DNA from 4 places in the Geobacillus sp. DSP4a genome. Region 4 is predicted to be linked to each of the others. Evidence: predicted binding sites of a transcription regulator. Region 4 holds the regulator's gene; each other region holds the start of a gene.

The links. Region 4 encodes Rex, which represses fermentation and respiration genes when NADH is low (regulators of the CRP and FNR family bind a similar motif). Its sites were predicted from a motif close to TTGTGAAATATTTCACAA; they were not measured.
Region 1: ric (iron-sulfur cluster repair di-iron protein) is a predicted target of Rex. The motif match lies at 3,055-3,072, and genes of this name have one in related genera.
Region 2: ETC02_RS10330 (nitrate reductase subunit alpha) is a predicted target of Rex. The motif match lies at 2,326-2,343, and genes of this name have one in related genera.
Region 3: ETC02_RS15190 (L-lactate dehydrogenase) is a predicted target of Rex. The motif match lies at 4,904-4,921, and genes of this name have one in related genera.

The regions. Positions count from the first base shown of each region.
Region 1 covers NZ_SDLD01000010.1:2,282-9,571, forward strand. Annotated here, with positions in the region: gene ETC02_RS05200 (molybdenum cofactor biosynthesis protein MoaE) at 1-132, opposite strand, end outside; gene mobB (molybdopterin-guanine dinucleotide biosynthesis protein B) at 129-629, opposite strand; gene ETC02_RS05210 (molybdopterin molybdotransferase MoeA) at 626-1,885, opposite strand; gene ETC02_RS05215 (methyl-accepting chemotaxis protein) at 1,935-2,891, opposite strand; gene ric (iron-sulfur cluster repair di-iron protein) at 3,179-3,886, shown strand; gene moaA (GTP 3',8-cyclase MoaA) at 3,988-5,013, opposite strand; gene modB (molybdate ABC transporter permease subunit) at 5,068-5,730, opposite strand; gene ETC02_RS05235 (Crp/Fnr family transcriptional regulator) at 5,955-6,665, shown strand; gene ETC02_RS17650 (hypothetical protein) at 6,680-7,117, opposite strand.
Region 2 covers NZ_SDLD01000026.1:2,664-9,953, reverse strand. Annotated here, with positions in the region: gene ETC02_RS10345 (bacteriocin-processing peptidase family protein) at 1-743, opposite strand, end outside; gene ETC02_RS10340 (alpha/beta hydrolase) at 889-1,641, opposite strand; gene ETC02_RS10335 (metal-dependent hydrolase) at 1,729-2,232, opposite strand; gene ETC02_RS10330 (nitrate reductase subunit alpha) at 2,404-6,090, shown strand; gene narH (nitrate reductase subunit beta) at 6,080-7,290, shown strand, end outside.
Region 3 covers NZ_SDLD01000061.1:357-7,646, forward strand. Annotated here, with positions in the region: gene ETC02_RS15165 (nucleotidyltransferase-like protein) at 517-1,380, opposite strand; gene ETC02_RS15170 (YgzB family protein) at 1,755-2,108, shown strand; gene perR (peroxide-responsive transcriptional repressor PerR) at 2,133-2,591, opposite strand; gene bcp (thioredoxin-dependent thiol peroxidase) at 2,817-3,293, opposite strand; gene ETC02_RS15185 (potassium channel family protein) at 3,359-3,763, opposite strand; gene ETC02_RS15190 (L-lactate dehydrogenase) at 3,928-4,881, opposite strand; gene ETC02_RS15195 (ABC transporter permease) at 5,028-5,813, opposite strand; gene ETC02_RS15200 (ABC transporter permease) at 5,817-6,608, opposite strand; gene ETC02_RS15205 (ABC transporter ATP-binding protein) at 6,601-7,290, opposite strand, start outside.
Region 4 covers NZ_SDLD01000045.1:3,408-10,697, reverse strand. Annotated here, with positions in the region: gene groL (chaperonin GroEL) at 1-897, opposite strand, end outside; gene groES (co-chaperone GroES) at 1,016-1,300, opposite strand; gene ETC02_RS13895 (CPBP family intramembrane glutamic endopeptidase) at 1,661-2,395, shown strand; gene ETC02_RS13890 (YdiK family protein) at 2,392-2,571, shown strand; gene tatC (twin-arginine translocase subunit TatC) at 2,636-3,385, opposite strand; gene tatA (twin-arginine translocase TatA/TatE family subunit) at 3,406-3,558, opposite strand; gene ETC02_RS13875 (redox-sensing transcriptional repressor Rex) at 3,576-4,217, opposite strand; gene moaC (cyclic pyranopterin monophosphate synthase MoaC) at 4,233-4,721, opposite strand; gene ETC02_RS13865 (ABC-F family ATP-binding cassette domain-containing protein) at 4,817-6,748, shown strand.

The DNA.
Region 1 (7,290 bases), on a different contig from region 4:
CTTGCCGTTCGTCCATTCGCGCACCGTCCCGGCAAAGACAGCGACCGCCCCCGCTTCCGGGCGCATCACTTTTTTCATCACATCCTCGACCGAAATCGGCCGGTCGGTAATGGCAAACAACGGTTCGGTCATGTTCGTGTTCTCACCTCGTTCATGAGCCATGGAATATATTCGTCATCATCGGCCAGCGAAAACACCGGGTGCGCTAGCGGCCCTTCGAGCGGCTCCCAGGCGATGACGGCGCGGATGTTGGCGAGGTGCTGAAGCGACGCCCAATCTTCCCAAGTGCGGACGAGCACGACTTTCGGGTGCCGCTCTTGTTTGTAGCCTTCGACCAACACGAGATCGAGCCGAAGCGGCGCATAAAGCGCCAACACATCATCCAACCGCCACAACGGGCGGCGGAGATGAAGCTGCAAAAGCCCGTCTCCTTCCACCGCCGTCGCCGCCGCCCCAGCCCGCTCGTGGCGGACGGAATCGACGCCTTCCGGCCGCGCGGGCTCGCCGCCATGGCCGTGGTGCTTCACCGTCCCGACGCGCCATCCTTCCCGGACAGCGGCCGCCACCCATTTTTCCATAAGCGTCGTTTTGCCGCTATGTTTATAGCCGACGACTTGCCAGACGTTCATTCGCTTGACCCCTCATCGTCATCCAAAAGCCATACGTCCACCTCATCGCCAACCGCAAACCCTCTCGTTCCGCCCGGCAGCACCATCAAGGCGTTCGCAAAGGCAAGCGAGGTGACGATGTTCGACTTGTCCATGCCGACCGGCTTCACGACAAGCCGACCGTCAACCGCCTCGACCCGGCTGCGCACGAAGCGGGTGAACGGGTTCGGCTTCGGAAAATCGGCGCCGAGCGTGGCCTTCACTTTTTTCAAATACGGCTTGGGGGAAAACAAGCGCGTCCGCACGACCGGGCGGACAAACAGTTCATAGCCGACGTAGCACGCTGACGGGTTTCCGGATAGACCGAACAGCAGCTTGCCATCAATCTCGGCGACGGTCGTCACGCTCCCCGGGCGCATGGCGATTTTGTTAAACAACACGTTCGCTCCGAGCCGCTTGTAAATGGCGGGCAAATAATCGAAATCCCCGACCGAGACGCCGCCGGTCGTAATGAGCATGTCCACTTGATCGAGCGCCTGGCGCACAGCGTGAAAACACGCATCGAGGTCGTCGGCGAGCTGGCCGAAATAAATCGGCTCGGCGCCGCTTTTGAACACCTGAGCCTCGATCATGTAGGCGTTGCTGTTGCGGATTTTTCCCGGCACAAGCGGTTCAGAGACGTCGAGCAGTTCGCTTCCAGTCGCAAAAATGCCAATCTGCGGCTTTTTCGCCACCTTCACTTCGGCGTAGCCGAACGTCGCCAAGAGCGCCGCCACCCCGGGATTGATGCGCGTTCCTTTTTCGACAAGCGGCTGCCCTTTTTTCGCATCTTCCCCTTGAAACGAAATGTTGTCGCCAGGGCGGAACGGGCGTTTAATGGCCATATACGTTTTTCCATCCCGCTCGTACTGTTTGGCGAGCTCCAACATGACGACCGCATCGCATCCTTGGGGAATTTGCGCCCCGGTCATCAAGCGCACCGCTTGAAACGGGCCGACGGGCTGCTTCGCCACTTGCCCGGCGCCAATCGTTTCGATCACTTCAAACTCAACCGGACGATCCAGCCCCGCTCCTTCCGAGTCGGCGGCGCGAATGGCAAATCCGTCATACGGCGAGCGGTCAAACGGCGGCACGTCATGGTCAGCACGCAAATCTTCGGCCAAATAGCGGCCATACGACTGGCGAAGCGGCACTGTTTCCTCTTCTCCCACTCCGGCATAACGCATCACCCGATCAATCGCTTCCGCTACAGGAATCGGGGTTCGTCTTTCGACCATCTCTCTCTCTCCTTTCGATCATACGGCTGGCGGCAACCATATCGTTCTTTCAACGTTGTTGCCATTGTTGCAGCTGTTTTATGCCTTCTGCCAACTTTTCATCAACGACGCTCGCATCGGCAATATGCCGCAAAATCATCTCCCGCGTTTCGCCAAACAAAGCGGCGGACTGTTCGAGCTCTTGCCTCACTTTATCCGCATAGCGGTATTGTTCCTGAATATAGTTTAGCACGTCTTGGGCTCGATTTTCGACTTGATCGATCAGCTCCATCATCGCCGACCATTTGCGAGCTGTATGGATGCTCATTTGGACAACCGTTTCGATCAAAGATGAAATGGCTTCCGTTTGCTCTAGCGACCGCTCGATTTCCTGCTGCACGGCATCGGTTAGCTGGTGAATCGTTTCCGTGCTGTCCGCCGTATGCTCAGCCAATTTCCTCACTTCAGCGGCGACGACGGAAAACCCTTTGCCATGCTCCCCGGCGCGAGCGGCTTCGATCGAGGCGTTTAACGCGATCAAATTCGTCTGGCCAGCGATTTCTTTGATCACTTTCACAATTTGTTCAATTTCTTGCGAGCGGCCGCGCAACCGATGCATCGCGGCCGATGTCGTTTCCATCTCACTGCCGAGCCGCCCCATCGCCTGCTCCATTTCTTCCGACATGCGGATACCTTCTTTTGCGGCTGCGACCATCTGACCCGCCGTCTCCACCAACGCGTTCCCTTGTTCGCATAAACGGTCGGAAATCGCATATGATGACTTGCTGAGCGTACTGACATTATCAACCTTTTCTTTCGTTCGGTCAACCAGCTGGCCTAATACATGGTGTTGCCCGTTGACCACCTCATGCTGGTGAACGATTTCCTGCAACTCCCCGAGCAATCCTGCCACCGTCTCATGAATGGCTTCCTTTTGTCTCGTGAGCTCGTCTTTCATCTCAGCGAGTTGCCGCTCCAGTTCTGTTTTTTCCTCCTCCCACTGCCTTCCCTTCACCAACGCCCACATATCCGTCTCCCCTTTTCCTTCTCTTGATTGGCTTCTGTTGTCAACACGTTGTATGTTATCTGCTGAACATGTCCGTTCTCATCCACGAAAGCAGACACCGCCTCTGCAAAGAGTCAGCAGAAGTCTGCTTTTTTTCATTGTACGATAAAGAAGAAACGTGCTGTTGTGACGTTTATCACATGGATCGATGTCCACTTTTTTTTACGTATGTGAGATCCGTCACAACACCTTCGCGGAAAACACGGTATGCTGAAGCTGTAACGATTGGATCAATGGAGGGATGATGAATGGAACAGCGGTTTACTGAACAATCATTGATTGGCGATATTGTTACTCAATTTCCGAAAGCAGCTGATTTGTTTAAAGCGCGGCGCATCGATTTTTGCTGCGGCGGGCAGCGCCCGTTAAAAGAAGCCATCGAAGAGCGCGGACTCGATGGCGAAGCGCTCCTTCGCGAGCTGAACACCCTTTACGCGGAGGCGCAAAACAAGCCGACCGGAAACTGGAACGAAGCGCCGCTAGCCGACTTGGTCGAGCATATCATCAACACGCACCACCGCTATTTGAACGAGGAGCTGCCGCAGCTCAGCCCGTATGTCACGAAAGTGTTGCGCGTGCACGGCATGCACCATCCGCATCTGTCCCGCGTGCATAAATTGTTTCATGAGTTAAAAACGGAGCTTGAGCAACATCTCATTAAAGAGGAAACGGGCGCATTCCCGCTCATTTTGCAATTTGCCGACAACCCATCGCCGGAAAACCGGGAGGCGGTCGAGCAGGCCGTTCGCGAACTCGTCCATGAGCATGACGCAGCCGGCGATTTGATGAAAGAAATTCGTGAAATCACAAACGACTTCACCCCGCCGGAAGACGCGTGCGGCACGTACCGGCTCGTCTACAACCGACTCGCGGCGCTCGAAGACGATTTGTTTACCCACATCCATTTGGAAAACAACATCCTCTTCCCGCGCGTGTTGGCGGCGGTGAAGGCATAAGCAGACGAAGCCATTCCCCCATTTCTAAGGTAAAGGCAGGCGCATCGAGCGATAAAAAGCAGGGCTGCTTCTTTGACGAAAAGAGCAGCCCCGTTTCTTTGTTATCCCCCAATATACGACATTTCAATTTTCGGCCGTTGTTTCGCCGTCTCTGCCGTCCGTTCTTCCGAATAGCGGTCTGTCCGCTCGCTCCAAATGGCGGCGATCAGCGCCTTCAGCTCTTCTTTCCCCGCGCCGGCGCGCAGTTTTTCTTTCAAAGACACACCTTTTGAGGCAAAGAGGCACGTATACAGCTTGCCATCGGCGGAAATGCGCGCCCTCGTGCAGCTTTGGCAAAACGTTTCCGTCACGGAGGCGATAAAGCCGACTTCCACGTCCGTGCCGACGTAGCGGTAGCGGCTTGCCACTTCGCCGAAGTACTCGTGTTCGATCGGCTCGAGCGGGTGCATGGCGTTGATTTGCTCATACATCTCTTTTTTCGTCACGACATGGGAGTAATCCCAGCCGTTCGTCGTGCCGACATCCATAAATTCAATAAAGCGGAGCGGGATGCCCCAGTCTTTAAAGTAAGCTGCCATCGGCACGATTTGCGAGTCGTTCCACCCTTTTTTGACGACCATGTTCACCTTGACGCCGAGCCCTGCCGCCCGGGCGGCTTCGATGCCTTTTAACACCGGGGTGACGCCGACGCCGATGCCGTTCATTTTGCGGAAAATGTCATCATCCAACGCATCCAAGCTGACGTTGACGCGCTTTAGCCCGGCTGCTTTCAGCCGCTGCGCCCATTTCACTAAATGGACGCCGTTGGTCGTCAAGCCGATATCGTGCAGGCCGGGAATCGCAGACAGCCGCGCAACAAGCGCGTCCAAATCGCGCCTTAAGAGCGGTTCGCCGCCCGTCAAGCGGATTTTTTCGACGCCAAGCTCGACAAAGCATTCCGAAAGAAGCGCCATTTCCTCGACCGTCAACAGCTCGCCTTCCGCCAAAAAGCGAAAATTCGGCCCGAACACTTCGGCCGGCATGCAATAGACGCAGCGAAAATTGCATTGGTCGATCACTGATAACCGCAAGTCGCGAAGCGGGCGGGACAGGCGGTCCATGACGTTCGTTCGGTTGCGCTCGCTCATCGCGCTCCCTCCTTTCTGTTTCGTTCGCCTCATGATGTTGCCAGGCGGCTTTGTTTATTCTCGTAAACGACCGAGTTTCGTCGCAAAGACCAATAAACTGAATGACAATCCGATCGTGACCGCCACCCATGCCCACGCTAACTCCATTCGCCCCGATTCCATGGCCATATAGACGGCGGTCGGGATCGTTTGCGTTTTTCCTGGAATATTGCCGGCAAACATGAGTGTTGCGCCAAACTCCCCGAGGCTGCGGGCAAACGACAGCACCGCTCCGGATAATAACGCGTGTCTGGCAAGCGGCAGCGAAATATGCCAAAAGACTTGGCGCTCATTCGCCCCATCGATGCGCGCCGCCCCTTCAATGGTTGGATCGACCGCTTCGAGCCCGGTTTTGGCCGCCTGATACATGAGCGGGAATGACACGACCACGGCGGCCATCACCGCGGCACCGGGCGTAAACAGTACGGTCGTATGAAACGACGCCTCGATCCACTGGCCGATGGGGCTATGTCGGCCAAACAAGACGACGAGCAAAAAACCGACGACCGACGGCGGCAATACGAGCGGCAACATAAACACCGTCTCCACCACTGTCTTGCCGCGAAACCGGCGGCGCGCCATCCGCCTCGCCGCCGCTGTCCCGAGGATCGCGACAATCAAGCCGGCGAGGAGCGATACTTTGATCGATAACCAAACCGGTGACCAAAACGATGTCATAGGTCAGCCTCTCTTTGTTCCATCTCCATCCTACTATACGAAAACGAGCAGGCAAACGCTGTGACACTGCTCACATTGATTGTATCATATGGGAGGGGAAATCCGGGTTAGAAAAATTTGTGACAACCTGCACAAAAAAAGTGACAAACGGTGATTTTTTTCACTCTGTCCTTACTGTGGTGTTTTTTACAATAGAAGCAGCCGAACAAATGGAGGTGTCAATCATGCAACGGCAAAGCCAACCAGTGGAGAAACGCGATTTTTCCCTCTTGCGCTCGTGGCTGCAATCGTCGAAAAAAGTGATTCCGCTTCGCAAACATTCGTTTTTGTTTCAAGAAGGGATGCCGGCCAATGAGCTGTATTTGATTCTTTCCGGCAAGGTGCAAGTAAGCAAAATTGGCCCGGACGGAAAAGAAATGTGTTTCCGCATTTGTGGAAGCGGGGAAATTGTCGGCGAGCTGACGCTGTTTACGAACGACCCGCGCTATTTATTGACCGCCAAAGTGATTGAACCGGGCGAGGCAGCGGTGATGAATAAAAACGAACTCGAAGAGCAGTTGCTGATCAATCCCACCCTTACCCTTGAATATATGCGCTGGATCAGCAAGCATGCCCGGCGGACGCAGACGAAGTTTCGCGACTTGATGATGAACGGCAAAAAAGGGGCGCTCTATTCGACGCTCATTCGCCTATGCAACAGTTATGGCGTCCCGCTTGAAGATGGAAGCATCTTCATTGACGTAACGTTAAAAAACCAAGACTTGGCCAACTTTTGCGGCACGACGCGCGAAAGCGTCAATCGGATGCTCAACGCCTTAAAACAGGAAGGGATTATCTCGATGAAGCGGGGGAAAATTACGGTTCATGATTTAAACTATTTGAAAACGGAAATTCAATGCGAAGACTGTCCGGCGGATATTTGTTGCATTGAGTGAGCCGTGCACCGTAGTTAGGGGTCTGTCTGATCGTTCCCCTTCGATACACAGCAACGACCAAGCCATTTTGGCGCGCTGATTAGAAGAACGCCCGACCGACCGTTGTTCGCGGCCTGCCGGACGCTCTTTTTTTTTCGATTGTGATGCGAATCACTTCTTTTTCTTTTCACCGCCGTATAATACGTTTTCCCTTTGTCAATTTCAATGTCGGTGATTTGCGCTGTCATTTCGATGTGGACATCATGAGGGCCGACCCGCTCCATTTTTAACGGCACCGGTGCTTGATTCACCCCTTTGTGCGCCGCTAACATGTTCGCAGCAGACTGTTGCGTAGTTGCCGCTGTTCCGTTTTTATTTTCCGCCTTTGCCTCTCCTCCTCCCCCGTTGCTGCATGCGGCCAGAAGCGAAGCGGCTAACGCGACGGACAATAACGAAGACATCCTTTGTTTCATCGTTCTCCCCCCTTAGATGATTTGATTTACACCTTTAACGTACGGCATTTTCACTTCTTCCCTGGTGATTTGTATCACCAACAGACAGACATGTTTGAATGATTTGTGAAATAATGAGCAATATATTTTAATCATGTAACAATAGTGAAACGCATACTCACATTGAATAACAG
Region 2 (7,290 bases), on a different contig from region 4:
TCAAGTTCATCCATCGCCGCGAGCGCCTCACGGTAGGCGCGCACATCGCGCAAGCGGCGCACGCGCTCAGCGTAAAACGCTAACACTTGCGGAAAACGCTGCTTTCCTTCTTCCAAAACGGCAAGCGCCTCGCGGTGGCGGCCATCGAGCGCATACAAATCGGCAAGAAGCAAATAGCACATATCGCCGCGCTCCGGGTCATCGAGACCGGCGCGAATCACCTGTTCGGCGCGCTTCCGGTCGCCGGTCTCGATATAAAAGTAGCCCCATTTGTCATGCATCGGCGCCGTCTCATAGCGGGCGACCACATCCATCCATTCGTGCGCCTCCTCGACCCGCTGCATATCCAATAAAGCGCGCACCAACGCAAACGCCGCCCGGGCGATCGCTTCCCTCGGCTCCTCCACCCGGCCTTCGAGCGCGGCGGTCAGGCGCGGAGTGAGCGCCTCTTCCACATCGAGCGGCCGGCGTTGATCGAGCCATTCGTCGCACAACCACGCGAGCGTCTGCAGCGTGTTGAACTTCCGGTGGGCGTACCGGGCGACAAGCCCGCTATGCCGGTACATAAGCGCGTAGTCGAACAGGCGGACAAGCGTCCGAAACGGTTCGATCTCGTCCCACGAAGCCATGAGCGGCCGCCATTGAAACAATCCCATGTTTTCTAAATGCGGCCGCACCTGGGCAAGGGCATCCACGATTCGTTTTTCTTCAACGAGCAATGCGATCGGTTTGATATGATTCATACAAAGAAAACTCCCTTATTCTTTTTCCAGCTATTTATAAGTGTAGAACAAGCCCGGCAAAACAGCCACATATTTTTTCACAAAAATACCGACAAACAAAAAATGGCCTCTCCTTTGAACAGGATCAGCCATATACCGATTCGTTTTATCCGGCGTGCTTGGCGAAAAATTCGAGAGACCGTTCAATAATCATCGGTTGGTCGTAATCGAGCGTCGCCACATGGTAGCTGTTTCGGAGGCGGACGATCTCTTTCTCCGTCGATGAAATGCCTTGAAAGATGATGTCGGCGTTTCCCGGCGGCACGACGTGATCTTCGTCGGAGACAAAAATCAACGCCGGACAGACGATGCGATCGAGTTTCGCTTTTGTCTGTGCCATCAGCCTAGCCAGCTGAAGAAGCGAAGCGGTCGGCGTTTTCTCGTATGCCAGCTCTTTCACATCCGGATTTTTCAAGTCCGAACCGATCGAATCCAGATACCTCGGCAGCTCGCCCCCGCCCGTCATCCCGGCGGCGATGGCCGGGATGTCGACAGCGGCGTTAATCGGCACGATGCCGCAGATGTCTGGGTGATGTTCCGCCAAATAAAGCGTGAGCGTCCCGCCCATCGACAGCCCGGTGACAAAAATGGTTTGGCATCGTTGTTTCAGCCATCCATATCCTTCTTCGACCGAGGCGACCCAATCGTGGAACGTCGTCCGTTCCATGTCTTCGTAATGCGTTCCGTGCCCTTTTAAGCGCGGCAGGCAAACGGTATAGCCGGCTTTCGCATACGCTTCAGCGAGCGGGCGCATGCTGTGGGGCGTGCCGGTGAATCCGTGCACGAGCAGCACCCCGACCGGCCCGTTTTCGGCGTAAAACGGCTCGGCGCCCGAGAGCACCGGATATTGTTCGCTCATCTTCCTCTCCCCCTTATCTAGTCAAATCCGTTCCTCTCACTATATTCGCCGCCGCACCTCTTTTTTCCTTTTTTTGATCGGACGCCGTTACCACATCGACAACCATGACCGCCACCATTCGTGAAACAAGCCGTTGACGCCAAAATAGACGAATGCGATCCAAGCGATGCCAACCAATGCTTTCTCCATCCCTTTTCCCGTCCGATAGAGCGGCACTTTCCACCGCTTGGACGAAAACGGCCAAAACAGCGGCACCCCTTGAACAGAAAAAAAGTCTTCCACAATATGAAACAAGTAGCCGAGCACGAGCCCAGCGGTAAACGGCGACGCCGAGTCTCGCCAGACGAGGGCAGCAAGCACCCCCCAGACAATGAGCGAATGCGTCATGCCGCGATGGCCGAACGCTTCTTTTACTTTCCCCGCGACGCCGAACGAACGGCGGCCGACGTATGACGACGGCTCGTCAATGTCAGGAAGAAGGCTGCCGATGACAAGCCCCGCCGTATAGGCGGCGGTAAACGGCAGCGTTGTATGCGCGGCCGCCGCCGCGCCGAGGCATAATGTGGCAATGACATGGCTGGAGTATCGCAACGAAATCCCCTCAAACTTTTATCGTTTTCCCCATTATACCACAGAAAAGAATATTCATTCGTTTCTTTGACGGATTTGTGACAATGATGCCAAGTGTGACAAAGTTAACATCGCGTTATTGACATCATGGCTATAGTTAAAAGTACACAACGCTAATAAGGAGTGAAGCAAATGAAACGAAAACGATCTCCGCTCACCAACCGTTTCAAATATATTCGGCCGATCGAGCGCCAAGCCGACGGCCATAGCGAAACAACCTACGGCGACCGCGCCTGGGAAGATGCGTACCGTCGCCGCTGGCAGCACGACAAAGTCGTCCGCTCGACCCATGGCGTCAACTGCACGGGGTCGTGCAGCTGGAACATTTACGTCAAAAACGGCATCGTCACCTGGGAAGGACAGCAGCTCAACTATCCGTCGACCGGGCCGGATATGCCGGACTTTGAACCGCGCGGCTGCCCGCGCGGCGCGAGCTTCTCATGGTATATGTACAGCCCGCTGCGCGTCAAATACCCGTATGTCCGCGGCATCTTGCTTGACATGTGGCGCGAGGCGCTCTCCCATCATCCAAACAACCCGCTTGAGGCGTGGAAAAGCATCGTTGAAGACCGCGAAAAAGCGAAGCGCTACAAACAGGCGCGCGGGAAGGGCGGATTCGTGCGCGTCAGCTGGGATGAAGCATTGACGCTTGTCGCCGCTTCTTTATTGTATACGGTCGTCAAATACGGCCCGGACCGCAACGTCGGCTTCTCCCCGATTCCAGCCATGTCGATGGTCAGCCATGCCGCCGGATCGCGCTTCATGCAGCTGATGGGCGGGCCGATGTTAAGCTTCTATGATTGGTACGCCGACTTGCCGCCGGCGTCGCCGCAAATTTGGGGCGACCAAACGGACGTGCCGGAGTCAAGCGACTGGTACAACGCCGGCTACATCATCACCTGGGGCTCGAACGTCCCGCTCACCCGGACTCCGGACGCTCACTTTTTAGCCGAAGTGCGCTACCGCGGCACGAAAGTCGTCTCCGTCAGCCCAGATTACGCCGAGTCGACAAAATTCGCCGACGACTGGCTGTCGGTGAAGCAAGGGACGGACGGCGCCTTGGCGATGGCGATGGGACATGTTATTTTAAACGAATATTACGTCAAACGGACCGTTCCATATTTTGAACGATATGCCAAAACGTACACCGATTTTCCGTTTGTCGTCACCTTAAAACAAAACGGCGGCACATGGACGGCCGGCCGCTTCTTGTTGGCGAAAGACCTTGGCAAACAAACGAACAATGCCGAATGGAAGCCGGTCATCTATGATGAAAACACCGACTCGTTTGTCGTGCCGAATGGAACGATCGGCGCTCGCTGGGAAGACAAAGGAAAATGGAACTTGCGTCTTGTTGATGAGGAAACAGAACAGCCGCTTGAGCCACGCCTGTCATTTTTAGGGAGCGAAGATGAAGTCATCTCGATCCAGCTTCCATATTTCACCGCTGAGGGCGGAAAAACGATCGAACGCGCGGTTCCAGTGAAAAAAGTGCAAACCGTAACAGGAGACGTTTACGTCACGACCGTCTATGATTTGATTTTGGCCAACTACGGCATTGACCGCGGCATCGGCGGCACAGTCGCCCGCTCGTACGATGACGAGGTGCCATTCACGCCAGCATGGCAAGAAGCGATCACCGGCGTCAACCGCGAACTCGTCGTGAAAATCGCCCGTGAGTTTGCCGACAACGCGATCGACACAAACGGCCGGTCGATGATCATCGTCGGCGCCGGGATCAACCATTGGTTCAACTCCGATACGATTTACCGCGCCGTCTTGAACCTTGTCTTGTTCGTCGGCGCCCAAGGGGTGAATGGCGGCGGTTGGGCCCATTACGTCGGGCAGGAAAAGCTGCGGCCGGTGGAAGGATGGCAGACAATCGCCACCGCCCGCGACTGGGTCGGACCAGCGAAATTGCAAAACGGCACGTCATTCTTTTACTTTGCGACCGACCAATGGCGCTATGAAGAGCGGCCGGTCGATGAGCTCATCTCACCGCTGGCCAAAAAAGCGCGCTATTCACACCCTGGCGATTACAACGTCTTGGCCGCGCGGCTTGGCTGGCTGCCGTCGTACCCGACGTTTAACAAAAACGGCATCGAGCTGTATAACGAAGCAGTAAGCCATGGAGCCCGCACGCCGGAAGAGATCGGCGCCTACGTCGCGAAACAGCTGAAAAAGAAAGAATTGCAGTTTGCGATCGAAGATCCGGACAACGAGGCGAATTTTCCGCGCAACTTGATCGTCTGGCGCGCCAACTTAATCTCAAGCTCCGGCAAAGGGCACGAATACTTCTTAAAACATTTGCTTGGCACGACGAACGGCTTGTTAAACGATGACCGCGACAGCCTGCGCCCGGAAGAAATCCGCTGGCGCGATGAAGCGCCGGAAGGCAAGCTCGATCTGCTTGTCAACTTGGACTTCCGCATGGCCGGCACAGCGCTCTACTCCGATGTCGTCCTGCCGGCAGCGACATGGTATGAAAAACATGACTTAAGCAGCACGGATATGCATCCGTTCGTCCATCCATTCAATCCAGCCGTGCCTCCGCTCTGGGAAGCGCGCTCGGACTGGGATATTTTCAAATCACTCGCGAAAGCCGTATCTGATGTCGCCAAACAAGCCGGCTTAAAGCCAATGAAAGAAGTCGTCGCCACTCCGCTGTTGCACGATACGGCGCAAGAGCTGGCGCAGCCGTTCGGTGAAGTGAAAGACTGGAGCAAAGGCGAAACTGAACCGATTCCGGGCAAAACGATGCCGAACATTCACGTCATTGAACGCGACTATACCCTTCTTTACGACCAAATGACCGCCTTAGGTCCAAATGTCGCCCGCCAGCCGATCGGCACAAAAGGGATTGCCTGGTCAGCGAAAGACGAGTATGAACAGTTGAAACGCCGGCTCGGCACTGTCCGGCGCGCTTCCATCGCCGACGGCTGCCCGGATATCAGCGAAGCGAAAAAAGCGGCTGAAGCGATTTTGACGCTGTCATCAACTACAAACGGCAAAATGGCGGTGAAAGCGTGGGAGGCGCTTGAGAAAAAGACGGATTTGAAATTGGCCGATTTAGCGAAAGAACGCGAGGAAGAATGCTTTACGTTTGAACAAATCACCGCCCAGCCGAAAACGGTTATCACCTCGCCGGCGTTCAGCGGCTCGGAAAAAGGCGGGAGGCGCTACTCGCCGTTTACGACGAACATCGAACGGCTCATCCCGTGGCGGACGTTGACCGGCCGGCAGTCGTTTTACATCGATCATGAACTGATGCACGAGTTTGGCGAAACGATGGCGACGTTCAAGCCGGTGTTGCCGCACCGTCCGTTTTCAAACAAACGCCCGAAAGAAAACGGAAAGGAAGTCATCTTGAACTATTTGACGCCGCATAACAAATGGTCGATCCACAGCATGTATTTCGACTCCTTGCCGATGTTGACGCTTTTCCGCGGCGGGCCGACCGTGTGGATGAACAAAGATGATGCGGCCGAAGCCGGCATCAACGACAACGACTGGATCGAATGTTTCAACGAAAACGGCGTCGTCGTCGCCCGCGCCGTCGTCTCGCACCGGCTGCCGCGCGGCATGGCGTTTATGCACCACGCGCAAGACCGCCATATTAACGTGCCGGGCACGAAGCTGACGAACAACCGCGGCGGCACGCACAACAGCCCGACACGCATCCATGTGAAACCGACGCATATGATCGGCGGATACGCGCAATTAAGCTACGGATTCAACTATTACGGACCGACGGGCAACCAACGCGACCTGTACGTCGTCATCCGCAAACTCGAGGAGGTTGATTGGCTTGAAGATTAAAGCGCAAGTCGGCATGGTGATGAATTTGGACAAATGCATCGGCTGCCATACGTGCAGCGTCACGTGCAAAAACACATGGACGAACCGCCCCGGCGCTGAATACATGTACTTTAACAACGTTGAAACGAAACCCGGAATCGGCTATCCGAAACAATGGGAAAACCAAGAGAAGTATAGAGGCGGCTGGGAGTTGAAAAACGGCGAACTGCGGCTCAAATCCGGCTCAAAAGCGATGCGGCTCGTCAACTTGTTCTACAACCCGTACCAGCCTACGATCGACGATTACTACGAACCGTGGAATTACGACTATGAAACGTTGACGAACAGCCCGCTAAAACAATACCAGCCAGTGGCGCGGCCGAAATCAAGCATCACCGGCGAATGGATGGAGCTGTCATGGGGGCCGAACTGGGAAGACGATCTGGCCGGCGTCCATATCACCGGTTTGCGTGATCCGAACGTTGTCAAAATGGAGCAGGCGATCCAAGCGGAATTTGAGAATGTCTTTATGATGTACTTGCCGCGCATTTGCGAGCATTGCCTCAATCCGTCATGCGTATCGAGCTGCCCGTCAGGCGCCATGTACAAACGCGACGAGGACGGCATCGTCCTCGTCGACCAAAACGCCTGCCGCGCTTGGCGGTATTGCGTCACAAGCTGCCCGTACAAAAAAGTGTATTTCAACTGGCAAACGAACAAAGCGGAAAAATGCACGCTCTGCTTCCCGCGCATCGAAGCCGGCATGCCGACGATTTGTTCGGAAACGTGCGTCGGCCGCATTCGCTACATCGGCGTCATGCTGTATGATGCGGATCAAGTGAAAGAAGCGGCGAGCGTCACAGATGAGAAACAGCTATATCACGCTCAACTGGACATTTTCCTTGATCCGAACGATCCGACTGTCATCGCCGAAGCGAAAGAAGCGGGCATCCCGGACGAATGGATCGCCGCGGCGCAGCGCTCGCCGATTTACAAAATGATCGTCGACTGGAAAATCGCTTTGCCGCTGCATCCGGAATACCGGACGCTGCCAATGGTATGGTACATTCCGCCGCTGAGCCCGATCATGAATACGATCGAAGGAAAAGGAAGCCAAGCGAGCGCCGATGACATCTTCCCGGCCATTGATGAAATGCGTATTCCGATCGAATATTTGGCGAATTTGCTGACGGCGGGCGATACGGCGCACATCCGCACGAC
Region 3 (7,290 bases), on a different contig from region 4:
GCTTCGGTCCGCCGCCGCTCGGGGTCAAATAACCTTCGCCTTCCGGGTGCAAGCACCCTTGCAGGCGAAGAACATTTGCCCGTCACGGCGACCCGCGGACCTCCGCTTTTCGTCGCGCTTCGTTTCGTTCAGTTTTCAAGGAACGAGACCTCTTCTTGAACTTGCTTCGTTGCAATCTTGCGCCGAGGAATCCAACTCCTCTGGACTCCCTCAAACGCAAATGTGTTTTCCGCTTCCTAAAGCGGCCCTTACATCATAGCATTTTTATTGTTCGTTGTCAACAGCCTTTTATTCATACCGCTCCGCAACATTTTCCCGGCGCGACAGCGACTTAAAATATATCATCGTTCGACAAGGAAGTCAAGAGCTTTTTTCGGCCGGGTTGCCTCCTTCCTTCAATGATCTTGGCAACTGACATTTGTATAAACACAATGAAATTCCTAATAGCATCCATCCTCTCACCGGCTCCCTTCCATTTTTGGGGATCAGCAGAAGGGGACCGTCAAAATTCTTTTTTTACAACGTGTAATACCGTTCGAGCATTGTATTTCCTTTTGTCGGCATTTCCACGACGGTTAGCACTTTCCTTTCGACAAGATACTCAAGCATGATAACAAGATCAACCGAGTAAGGCGCAAACTGCGGATGACCGGTCATTTCCTCAATGCTCCAAGCACCATTTTTTTCTTTCAGCGCTTCGCATAAATGAGAGGAACCTGATTCTACGTAAGAATGAATCAAAAATTCACTGGCCAGCAACAAAAGTTCCAGCCGTTTCGGAAGCGGTTCTTCACTTCCAACGAGTTCTTCATACAGTTTATAAATCCTTCCATCCATTCGCTTGACTTGATTCCATACGGTCACTTCCGGGTAAAGTCCGTGCTTGATTACGGTCAATCGCGCCAAATGATGGAGGGCTTGCACCATATGGTTGTATGAGTCGAGCCAATGCTTGGCGGCAAACAGCGCCTTGCCATCTGTATAATGGCGGATCAGTTTGGCAAACTCGAGTCCCATTTTCAATCGCCGTTCTTTAGGCGGGAATTGCTCAAGGCGCTGGCGCAACTGCTGAACATAGCCGTTTCGGTCAAACACGACCGTTCCGTTGAACACCCAGTCGACCGCCTTTCGATGTGACCCGAGAACAAGCCATTCATTTAACTGCCGTTCACTGACTGCATAAAGCACCGCCTTTTTCTCGTTTAGTGAATACTGTCTGAGAAGCATAGGCTCGCTTTGCGGGTCGACAATGACGAGCAGCACGACATCAAACGTATCCGTTGTTGCTGCATGGCAAGCCGTTTTTTCAATCATTAAAATTCCGTGCGTGTTGCAGCGGTTTGCCCATTCGTGACAGATGGGATGCAGCAATTCTTTCATACCTCGCGTCCGTTGCAGAAAGCCGGCCGCGATATCCGGGCGGACAAATCCCTCAGATATCCCAACATATCGATTGACAGACAACCATACGTTCCTATTTTGAGTCGGCTGTTTTTTCTGCACCGTTTTTTCCTCCCTTCCACCGTCATCAATCATCACATTGCGTTTGTGCAGATGTTCAAACAATGCTGTCAACACCTGTTTCATTTCAGAAAGACCAGAATGCTTGCATCCATGAAGCTGTCGTTTGTTGCGTCATTCGTTATTCGACAAAAAACGAGGAATTCCTTTCTTTAAAACGTCGATTTTGTTGATTTCTTCTTCGCGATGGGACCCCGTTTTATGGTATAGTGGTCTATGTAGGAGGGACTGTGATGAGCATCAAATATTCGAGCAAAATCAACAAAATTCGCACTTTCGCCTTAAGCTTGATTTTTATCGGTGTCATTGTCATGTATCTTGGGCTGTTTTTTCGTACGTCCCCGGTCATCATGACGTTGTTTATGTTGTTTGGGATGTTGTTTCTTGTCGCCAGTGGCATTGTATATTTTTGGATCGGAACACTCTCGACGAGAGCCGTCCAAGTCGTTTGCCCGTCGTGCGGCAAAGTGACAAAAATGCTCGGACGCGTCGATTTATGCATGTTTTGCCGTGAACCGTTGACGTTAGACCGCGAACTGGAAGGAAAAGAGTTTGACGAAAAGTACAACAAAAAAAGAAAAAGCTGATAGCCGCCTTGTGCTATCAGCTTTTTAATCCGAATGCGCCGGCGCCCCGCTTTTTTGACAGTCAGGGCAGACTCCGTACACTTCCATGCGATGATGGTCGACCTTAAAGCCGGTGACGTGAGCGGCAAGCTGCTCGACTTCATCAAGCGCTGGATAGTGGAAATCGACAATTTTGCCGCACTCTTCACAGATGACGTGATAATGATTGGAAGTGACGAAGTCAAACCGGCTTGATGAATCACCATATGTCAGCTCTTTGACAAGCCCGATTTCTTTGAAGACGCGCAAATTATTGTAGACGGTCGCTACGCTCATATTCGGAAATTTCCCTTCCAGCGCTTTGTATATTTCATCCGCTGTCGGATGGGACATCGAGGTGATCAAATACTCTAATATCGCATGACGCTGCGGCGTGATGCGTATGCCCGTCTTTTTCAACATGTCAAGCGCTTCCTTCAGTTGCTCGTTGGCAGACACCGTCATGCACCTCACTCTCTGTATAAGATGAAAAAATTATTATTTTATAATATTTATAATTAGTCTACAAGGAGTATATGCCTTTTGTCAATATAGATACCATTAATATATGGGCTCAGCCATCTTTTTAACAAAAAAAAGGGGGTGGGAATCACTTCCACCCGCCGCATTTCCTTCATTTGAGGAGGTTACTATGCATTGTACGCAAAAACGTTGTGATTGATTGGACACTCACCTAGACGATGCCAATCGGGCGACTTCCGCGAGCGCCTCATCGACGTGCCCCTTCACTTTCACCCCGCGCCATTCTTGAACCAACGTCCCATCGGGGGCGATAATGAACGTGGAGCGTTCGATCCCCATATACTCTTTGCCGAAGTTTTTCTTTTTCTTCCACACTCCGTACATTTCTGCCACTTCATGTCGCTCGTCGGAAAGAAGCAAAAACGGCAGTTTGTACTTTTCGATAAACGTTTCATGCCGTGCAACCGGATCCGGGCTCACCCCTAAAATGACAGCGTTCAGTCCGGCGAATTGCTCGTGACGGTCGCGAAAATCGCACGCTTCTGTCGTGCATCCAGGCGTCATATCCTTTGGATAAAAATAAAGGACGACATACTGGCCGCGGAAGTCTGAGAGCGAAACCATTTTCCCGTTGCTTGCCGGCAAGGTGAAATCTGGAGCTGGCTGGCCAATGGCGATCGTCATAGCGTTCCCTCCGTCTCCTTAATGTCTTCTTTTAGCGTAACGAAGACAGAGGAAAATTGCAACTGTCAACGGCGATCCCAGTCAAATACCGTGCGCGTGACGATGACAGCAGGCATAATGTAGCCAAGCAGCGCCTCGGCGATGGCGATCCACCGCCCGATGCCGACCGGGGTGACGTCTCCGTATCCGACCGACAGGAGGGTCATGCCGCTTAAATATAGACTGTCTTCCAGCATAGACAGGCGGTTTCCTGCCGCACTGCTTGGTGACGGAGTAAATACATGATGGCCGTTGGCTTGCAAAATCATATAAATCATCGCAAACCCTAGCAGCATCGTCCCATACCATTGAACGAGCACCCATAAACTGTCAAGGGAGAGGCAGTGCGTTGCTTGTACGCGCGCTGTCCAAAGCGAGGTGATGCTGCCGAGCAGCACGGCGATCACCACTCCGAGGAATGCGTAATCCATTCGCTTCCCTCCACAAATTGTCCGTAGTTCATATATACACCGTGAAACGGACAATTATGCAGGAATAAGCCGCCTTCCCAATCGGAACAGCGTGTCGCCCCCAGAGCCATACATCCCCCTGTTTGGACGAGAAAGACTGTTGGCACAACTTTTCGTTTGTTGCCTCATCGCGTAAAAAAACGGGCTAGCACGCTTTTTAATGTGGCTGCGCTATGATGGAATCGATTTTTTTCGTCATCATTCAATTCAATTTCGATCACCTCGCGGATGCCATTGCGGTTAATGACAGCCGGCACGCCGATGTAGACGTCGCGCTCCCCATATGGGCCATCGAGGTAGGCCGATACGGTCAAAATAGCGTTTTCGTTATGCAAAATAGCGCGCGTCACGCGGGCAAGCCCCATCGCAATCCCGTAGTACGTCGCTCCTTTTTTCTCAATAATTTGGTAGGCGGCATCGCGCACATTGACAAAAATGCGCTCGAGCTCTTTTTGCGCTTCTTCCCCTTTGGACTCGACCAGCTTGCGGATCGGCACGCCGCCGATATCAGCCTGGCTCCAGACCGGGAGTTCAGTGTCGCCGTGTTCCCCAATAATATAGGCATGAACATTTTGCGGAGCGACAGAGAAATACTCGCCCAACAAAAAGCGGAACCGCGCCGTATCTAAAATCGTCCCCGAACCGATCACCCGCTCATGCGGCAGGCCGCTGAATTTCCACGTCGCGTACGTTAAAATGTCGACCGGATTGGTGGCGACGAGAAACAGTCCTTGAAATCCGGATGCCATGACCGACTCAACGATCGAGCGGAAAATGGCAATGTTTTTGTCCACAAGATCAAGCCGCGTCTCGCCCGGTTTTTGGTTGGCGCCGGCGCAAATGACAACCAAATCGGCATCGCGGCAATCATCGTAATCGCCGTGCCAAATGTCAGCCGGCTTCGGCGCAAATACTTTCCCATGGTTGAAGTCCATCGCATCGCCTATGGCCTTGCTTTCATTCGCATCGATGAGCACGATCTCATCGGCAATCCCTTGATTCATTAAGGCAAACGCATAACTGGCGCCGACAAACCCGGTGCCGATGACCACTACTCGGGTTCCACCGTTGTTTTTCATTGCATTCATCCCCCTCAATACAATGTGAACACTTTCACAAACTATTTTACGCGAAAGGCGCACCGCGATGCATGCGCGATTGTGGCGATTGTTTGACTATTGTTTGTCCATTTCATGACAGACGCCGCGGCAAACAACGGGAGCACTCAGCTCCCCGTCCCGCGGTACCTCCTGACCCCGGCGTTCCAGAGCATCACGGCGATGATGAAAAACAACACGCCGACAACCGGGGTCAAAAACGCATAACCATACCATTCCTGCTTATGGAGAAAATACGAAGCTGGATAAACGCCGACAAAAGCAAACGGCAGCACCCACGTTAACATATAGCGGATGACGCGGTGATAAATATCGACCGGATAGCGGCCGTAGCTGCTGATGTTGTACATCATCGGCATGATGGATGTGCGGGCGTCGGCAAAAAAACTGATCGTCGCCAGTGAAATGAAAATGCCAGCGTAAATCAATGCACCGCCAATCACAAGCAAAATAAACACGAAGACATCATACCAATGAAATGAAAGAGACAAGCGGCTGCCGGCATACAGCATAATGATCAGCCCGGGCACAGCGCCAAGCAACGATTCGAGCTCCATCCGCTCCAAAATGATCTGGAACAGGCTGTGAACCGGGCGCGTCAACACGCGATCCATTTCTCCCTGAACAATGTAGCGCTCGTTGAAATCCCATAGATTAAAAAAGGCGCCAAATACGGCGTACGGCACAAGGAAAAAGCCGTAAATAAACAACATCTCATCGCGCGACCAACCGTGAAGCAGCGTCGTATGGCCAAACACGACGAGCAAGAACACCAAGTTGACCGCCTGCGCCATGAAATCGGACAACCATTCAATCAGCAAATCCGCGCGGTATTGCCATTTTGTCTTCATGTACTGGGCCATATATTGAAAAAAAACCGATACGTAAAACAAAGTCTACCCCCCTTGCACAACGAGCCGTTTTTTCGCCACCCGCCATAACAGCACAATCGGAAACCATAACAGCACGCACCATGCCGCCTGCAGAAGCAGGCCATCACGGACAGCAGTTCCTTGAAAACTTTCTGTGATGATCATGCTTGGAATGTAGCTGATGGCTTGAAACGGCATATACGCCATGAGCTGTTGCGCCCAATCCGGGTAAAACGACAACGGCAAAATCAGACCGGAAAATAGATCAATAATAAACCGTTTCGCCCTCAGCAGCCCTTCATTTCGGAACGTAAAAAATGTCACGACTCCCGCAAGCAAGTTCAGCTCCGAAAAGATGATAAAGCTGAATAGAAGCGACAAGCCGAAAGACAGCCATGTTTTGGCGTGTTCCGGAAACTCGAGCGGCAAAAAGAGCGAGACAACGAGCAACCCCGGCAACGATAGGAAGAACAAGCGGAACAGCCCTTCGCCAAGCCCTTGCACCGCTTTCATCCCTAAATAGCTGTACGGACGGATGAGTTCCGTCGCTATTTTTCCATCGCGGATTTCCATCGCGATTTCGCGGTCAAGGTTGTTAAAATAAAACGCCCGCGCCAGCCAGGAAATGGCGACATACGTCGTCATTTGCCCAAGCGACATCCCTTGCATCGATGATTTGCCGCCATAAATAGCCGACCAAAGGAAGTAATACGCTGAGATGTTAATGGCGTAAATCAAAATGCCAGTATAATAGTTTGTCCGGTAGGCAAGCATCATTAAAAAGCGGATGCGGACCATCTCGACATACTTACCCATTAGCCGCACCTTCTTGATAAATATTGCGGATGATCTCCTCCGTCGGCACTTCATGAATGTGGATGTCTTGCAGTGGATAGCGGGCGGCGACGCGGCTGACGACTTCCGGCACGCCTCCTGATGGAACGTGCGCCACCCAAACGTTCGGCTGTTCACCTTGTTTCCAATTAACATCCAATCCAGTTGTCAGCTCCTGCAAGGCAACGAGGGTGGCTTCTTCAACAAATGTAAACGAAATCCGTTTTCCTTGGCCCCATTTTTCTTTCAACTGCCCAAGCGAACCGTCATAAATGATTTTCCCTTCATCAAGCATAATCACCCGCTCGCAAAGCGCTTCAATGTCTGACATATCGTGCGTCGTCAGCAGGATCGTCGTGCCATACCGTTCATTCAATTGCTTTAAAAACTGGCGGATGTTCAGTTTCACCAGCACATCCAAACCGATGGTCGGCTCGTCCAAAAACAACAGCGGCGGGTTGTGAATGAGGGCGGCGGCGAGCTCGCAGCGCATCCGCTGGCCAAGCGACAGCTTGCGCACCGGCTTGTCAAGGAGCGGACCGATGTCTAGCATCTCGATGACTTCGCCCATATGACGGCGATATTGCTCATCAGGGACGCGGTATACTTTTTTTAACAGACGAAACGATTCTTGCACGGCGATGTCCCACCATAATTGCGAGCG
Region 4 (7,290 bases):
GATGACTTCGCCGCCTGTCAAAATCGCGATGTCTTCGAGCATCGCTTTGCGGCGATCGCCAAAGCCAGGCGCTTTGACAGCTACCGCATTGAATGTGCCGCGCAGCTTGTTGACAACAAGCGTTGCGAGTGCTTCGCCTTCGACATCTTCCGCAATGATCAAGAGCGGACGGCCTTGTTGCACGACTTGCTCAAGAACCGGTAACAGCTCTTGGATGCTCGATACTTTTTTGTCCGTAATCAAGATGTACGGATTTTCGAGAACAGCTTCCATTTTTTCCGTATCTGTAATCATGTACGGCGAAACGTAACCGCGGTCGAATTGCATCCCTTCGACAACGTCGAGTTCCGTCGTGAAGCCTTTCGATTCTTCAAGCGTGATGACGCCGTCATTGCCGACGCGTTCCATCGCTTCAGCGATCAATTGGCCGACTTCTTCGTCAGCAGCCGAGATCGCAGCCACTTGGGCGATCGATTCTTTTCCTTTGATCGGTTTGGAGATGGCTTTTAATTCTTCAACCGCTACCGCTACCGCTTTTTCAATCCCGCGGCGGATGCCCATCGGATTGGCGCCAGCTGCCACGTTTTTCAATCCTTCACGGATCATCGCTTGAGCCAATACGGTAGCCGTTGTCGTCCCGTCCCCAGCGATGTCGTTCGTTTTGCTGGCGACTTCAGCGACCAGTTTCGCGCCCATGTTTTCAAACGGATCTTCGAGTTCGATTTCTTTCGCGATCGTTACCCCGTCGTTCGTGATGAGCGGAGAACCGAATTTTTTCTCCAATACGACGTTGCGGCCTTTCGGACCTAATGTGACTTTCACTGCGTCTGCGAGTTTGTCCACCCCGCGCAACATCGCACGGCGCGCTTCTTCGCTGAACTTAATTTCCTTTGCCATACCCCGTTACCTCCTTATGAATTTGTTTCACTGCATGCCGTGAAAAAGGTAAGTATTCGTGTCATAAAGTTAAGGATATGTCCGTTTTCCGGAATGTTTATGTGGTGAACGCAATATATTAGCGGATGACAGCCAAAACATCGCTTTCGCGCAAAATTAAGTATTCTTTTCCGTCGTATTTTACTTCCGTGCCGGCGTATTTCGAGAAAATGATGCGGTCGCCGACTTCAACTTCCGGCGCAACGCGTTGGCCGTTGTCAAGCACGCGGCCTGCACCGACAGCGACAACACGGCCTTCTTGCGGCTTTTCTTTCGCCGTATCCGGCAGCACGATGCCGCTAGCCGTTTTTTCTTCAGTTTCCACGACTTCAATGACAATGCGATCGCCTAATGGCTTCAACACGGGAAACAACCTCCTTAACGATAGTTTTCGCCGTTCTTATTAGCACTCATCATTATTGAGTGCTAACACACTTATAATATTAATGAACTCTTCTCCGTTTTGCAAGTAGGAAATACAAAAAAATAACTGTTTTTCTTTCATGCGCGAAGATAAGGAGAAAATGGGATAACAAGCTGTCAGGCCCCAGATCAATCGGCGCACAAAATCCATTTTCATTATTGCACATTTCTAACATCAATAAACAACGCTAGGCAATTTTTTTGTGGCGGCCGCGCCAACCACGGCCGGCGCGCTTTTCTTATCATTTCGCCGAACATGTGCTACAATACGGATATATTTGAAATAAAGGGGTAAAACGATTTGAAGCGCCGTTACTGGTATGTCATCATCACCTATATCGCCATGCAGCTGTCCTCCTTTGTCGGTGTGCCGCTCCTTCGCGCCCTCGGCGTCGGCCAAGGCGCGCAAACACGTCTCGAAGCAGCGAAAATTGCCTCCGGCTATTGGGCGGTCATCAGCTTTTTATTGGCTTTTGCCATCATTTTATGGCTGCTGCGCGGCGACCGCGATGAACGGACAATGCGGCGGCTGCCGCTCGCCTCGTCATGGATGTGGGCGATCTCGGGCGTCTTTTTGGCGCTTGCCGCGCAAAGCGTTGCCGCCAACATCGAATGGCGTCTATTGGGCATTGAGCCGGGCTCGGAAAACACAAGGCAAATCATCGACATCATCCGCCTGACGCCATTGCTCGTCGTCGTCACGTCGGTCATCGGCCCGGTTTTGGAGGAACTCATCTTCCGCAAAATCATTTTTGGCTCGCTTTATGAAAAATACAACTTTTGGTTGGCAGCGCTGGCCAGCTCGCTTCTGTTCGCTCTCGTCCACATGGAGCCGGAGCATTTGCTTTTGTACACATCCATGGGGATGGTGTTCGCCTTTTTATACGCCAAAACCGGACGCATTTTCGTGCCGATGTTCGCCCATGTAGCAATGAACACGTTTGTCGTTGCCGTTCAAATTTTGTTGGCTGATGAATTGGAAAACATGATGCGCCAAGCGGAACTGCCGCTGGCCATTTGGAGGATTTGGCTATGACGCGCCATCCGCGGCTGTTTTCTGTTCCGTATTTCATCTTGGGCTTCCTGTTTACGTATTTGGCGATCGAAAGCGTTCATGAAACGATTTGGAACGTCTCAACCATCGCATTGGCGGCGCTGGCCGCTTTTGATTTCGGCACCGCCTTTCGCTTGTTCTTCACACCGAGACAATAAAACCCTCCCCATTTGGGGAGGGTTTTTGCCTGGCGCCGTATGAACCGTCCTCTTGATGCTGCCCTCAATATGGATCGCCGCTTCCTTCCTCCGCCGCTAATTGCGCCTTTCGATAGCCGATTTTGGCAACCCAGATGCTCCCCTCATACAAAAGCGTCAGTGGAATCATGACGATCACTTGCGACAACACATCCGGCGGCGTAATGGCGGCCGCTAAAATAAGCAGCGCCAAATACGCATACTTGCGGATGCGAACAAGAAGCTGCGGCGTAATAAGCCCTAAGCGGGTGAAAAACAGGACAACAATCGGCAGCTGAAACACGATGCCAAACGGCAGCACGAGCTGCAGCAAAAACTGAAAATATTCGTTAATGCCGATCATCTGTTGAATGCCGAGCCGTTCCGCCAGCTGATTCATAAACCGGACGACAAATGGAAACAAGACGAAATACGCAAAACCAACCCCGGCTAAAAATAGAATGATCGATGCTGGAATGTAGCTGAGCGTTGCTTTCCGCTCTTTTTCATACAGCCCCGGACTGACAAACGCCCAAATTTGATAGAGCAGCACCGGAGCGGTCAGTACAGCGGCGATGACAAAGGCAAACTGAAAATACACTTTAATCGGATCGGTGAGGCGGAACGCGTTCATCGTCAGCTGTTTCGCTTCCGCAGTGTGCTGCAAATACACAATGACGTCATCGACAAAAAAGAAGCTGGCTACAAGCGCCGCAACGAAAAAGAGAAGCACGATGATCAGCCGTTTCCGCAGCTCTCCGAGGTGTTCATACACGGACATTTCTTTGTCATTCATCGTTTCCCCATCCTGCCTTGTCATCGGTCGGTTTTTGTTTCTTCGTCATCAGCGAGCCCTTTTGTGGCGTCTTTAAACTCGCGAAGCGACTGGCCGAACGACCGCCCCAACTCCGGCAGCTTTTTCGTGCCAAACAGCAACAAAATGACAAGAACGAGCAACAAATATTTCATGTGTTGTTCTCTCCTTTTTACGATGGCGATGGATAGTTTTTCAAAAAATAGACGAGCGACTGCAGCTCAATGGCTAAATCGATATGATGGACGCGAATATGGTTTGGCACGTTCAGCCGCGCCGGAGTAAAGTTTAAAATGCCTTTAATTCCTTGCGCGACAAGGCGGTCAGTCAGCGCTTGAGCCGCGGCGGCCGGCACGGTTAAAATCGCGACCGGAATGTCGCCGCGAAGCCGCTCCTCCAGCTCATCGAGATGATAGACCGGCACCCCGCCGACTGTCGTTCCGACCTTCCGTTCATCGACATCAAACGCCATGACAATTTTCGTGTTGTTATTTTTCGAAAAGTTGTAGTTTAAAAAGGCGGTGCCTAAATTGCCGACGCCAAACAAGGCGACTTCGGTCACCTCATCCTCTTCAAGCGTCTGGCGGAAAAACGACAACAAATAATTGACATTATACCCGTATCCCTTTTTGCCAAGCGCGCCAAAATACGAAAAGTCGCGGCGAATTGTTGCCGGATCGACTTTCACCGCCTCGCTCAGCTCAGCGGAGGACACGCGCTGCTTCCCTGAGGCATGTAAATTTTTCAAAAACCGATAGTATAACGGCAGACGCTTGGCAGTCGCCTGCGGGATTTTCGGTTGTTCGTTGCTCATCGTTTCATCCCCCAGCTAATCGGTTTTCCGTCGATAATGGCCGGACTTCCCGCCCGTTTTTTCGACCAAATACGTTGGACCGATCGTCATTCCTTTATCGAGCGATTTGCACATGTCGTACACAGTCAATGCGCATACCGAAGCCGCCGTCAGCGCTTCCATCTCCACTCCTGTGCTCCCTTTCGTTTTGACCGTCACGGTAATCACAAGTTTATACGCTTCCGCCTCTTTTTCCCAAGCAAAGGCAATATCGACGCCTTTTAACATAAGCGGATGGCACATCGGAATAAGATCGGCCGTTTTTTTCGCCGCCATGACCCCGGCCACCTGGGCTACCGCCAGCACATCACCTTTCTCAATGGCATTGTTCGTCATCTTTTCGTAAATCTCTTCATTGACGGTGACGCTCGTTCTCGCCACCGCTATCCTGATCGTATCTTCCTTGTTCGTAATGTCGACCATTTTCGCCCGGCCTTGTTCATTGAAATGCGTAAACGATGACAAGACAATCTCCTCCATTTATCACTATACACCATTTTTCGTTATCTGTCTTTGACCGTTTTCGCGACTTACGTTAAACTATTCGCGAGGTGACGGACATGATCATTTTGCAAGTGAATGGAATCACGAAATATTTTGGCGCTGACCTTATTTTATCGAATATAAAACTAGAAATACAGTCCCGCGCCCGCATTGCTCTTGTCGGCCGCAACGGCGCAGGCAAATCGACGCTGCTGAAGATCATCGCCGGCGAACTTTCTTCCGACAGCGGTGAAATCATCAAGCCAAGCCATATCAAAATCGGCTATTTGGCGCAAAACAGCGGGCTCGACTCGTCACGCTCCATTTGGGACGAGATGCTGGACGTATTCGCGTCGCTCCGGGCGATCGAAGCGCAGCTGGCAGAGCTCGGCGCCCAGCTTGGCGACCCGGATCTGCTCGCCGATCCGTCCCGCTACGAAAAAACGCTTCAAGCGTATGACAACTTGCAAGAGCAATACAAAGAACAAGGGGGCTATCAGTATGAAGCCGACATCCGCTCTGTTTTGCACGGGCTGCAATTTTCGTCATACGATTACCAAACAACGCCCGTTTCCTCGCTAAGCGGCGGACAGCGGACGCGGCTCGCCCTTGGAAAACTGCTGTTGGCCAAGCCGGACTTGCTCATTTTAGACGAGCCGACGAACCATTTGGACCTCGATACGCTCACATGGCTCGAGCAATATTTACAGGCATACCCCGGCGCCGTTCTGCTCGTTTCCCATGACCGCTACTTTTTGGACAAAGTCGTCACCGAAGTGTACGAGCTGTCCAACGCGACGCTTAAGCGGTATAGCGGCAATTACAGCCGCTATTTGGAGCTTCGGGCCGAGCAATACGAACAAGAGCTAAAACGATACGAAAAGCAACAGGAGGAAATCGCCCGCCTCGAAGACTTCATCCGGCGCAACATCGCCCGCGCCTCGACAACGAAACGGGCGCAAAGCCGGCGAAAGCAGCTCGAAAAAATGGAGCGGCTTGAACGCCCGGCCGGAGATGAAAAATCAGCTTCTTTTTCTTTTGCGATTGAGCGGCCGAGCGGCCATGAGGTGCTCACCGCAGAGCAATTGACCGCCGGCTATCGCGAAGGCGCACCGGTCATCCGCCAAATCAGCTTTCGCATCACACGGGGGGAGAGTGTCGCCTTGGTCGGACCAAACGGCATCGGCAAGTCGACATTGTTGAAGACGATCGCCGGAAAGCTCCCAGTCCAATCCGGAAAGCTCCGGTACGGTGCAAATGTGAAAATCGGCTATTACGACCAAAACCAGGCGGAACTGTCGACAAACAAACGAGTGCTCGACGAGTTGTGGGACGCCTACCCGGACAAAACCGAAAAAGAAATTCGCACCGTGCTCGGCAACTTTTTGTTTTCCGGCGACGACGTCTTAAAACCGGTTTCCGCCTTAAGCGGCGGAGAGAAAGCACGCCTGGCGCTCGCCAAACTCATGCTGCAAAAAGCCAACGTTCTCTTGTTGGATGAACCGACCAACCATCTCGACCTTGACAGCAAAGAGATGCTCGAGCAGGCGCTTGTCGACTATCCGGGAACGATCTTGTTCGTCTCCCACGACCGCTATTTCATTAATCGCATCGCGACAAAGCTGTTTGAACTCTCGGGTGATGGGCTTGTCGAATATTTAGGAGACTATGACTATTACGTGGCGAAAAAAGAAGAAATGCGCGAATTGGCGCGCCTGGACTCCCACCCACCCGCATCACCGGACAGCGGCGAAACAGCCAAATCCACATACGAGCAAGAAAAAGAGGAAAAAAGACGACAGCGCCAACGGCAGCGCCGTCTGGAAGAGATCGAAGCCGAGATCGCCGCACTGGAAGCACAAATCGCTGAAACCGAGCAGCAGCTGTGCGACCCGTCTGTATACGGCGATTATGAAACCGTGCAGCAGCTCACGCAAGAAAACGAAAAGCGGAAACAGCAGCTTGAAACGTTATTGGCCGAGTGGGAACAGCTCTACGCCTCGTTTTGAGCCAATCCGCTGCCAGGGAACGCCAACACGGGCATCTAGCGGCTTCATGTGCACTGCTCGTGCGCATCACCGCGCCAGGCCGATCACAGGCCAACTCGTTTAGCAGCTTTTTGCCTTGTTCATGAAAGCTGCTTCTTAGGTGAAGGACGATGACTGACAAGAGGGTGTCCCCAAAGGATTGGAACACCCTCTTTCGTTGCATATATATGCTTGCTGTTTCTGCCGCACTAGACGTGCGCCTATCTTGAAGGCAGGCGACCTTTTAGGTCAGCCCCGTTTTTGTGTTAATCACATTATCCACAAAGAAATCCACACTTTTCTGTGCAAAACAGAAGTTATTCACCGACTTTTCCACATTATCCACAACCAATCCCTTTCCTCTATGAAAAAATGATTGTGTATTGCACTCCTCGCCGTTATCATGTTTTTTTTACTTTTCCACATTGTCCACAACCTATGGATAAAAATATGCACAACAAGTCCCCACCCGACGGCCGTTCCGCTTGCCAAACAAAAAAGAGCAGACCGCCTGCCCTAAGCGA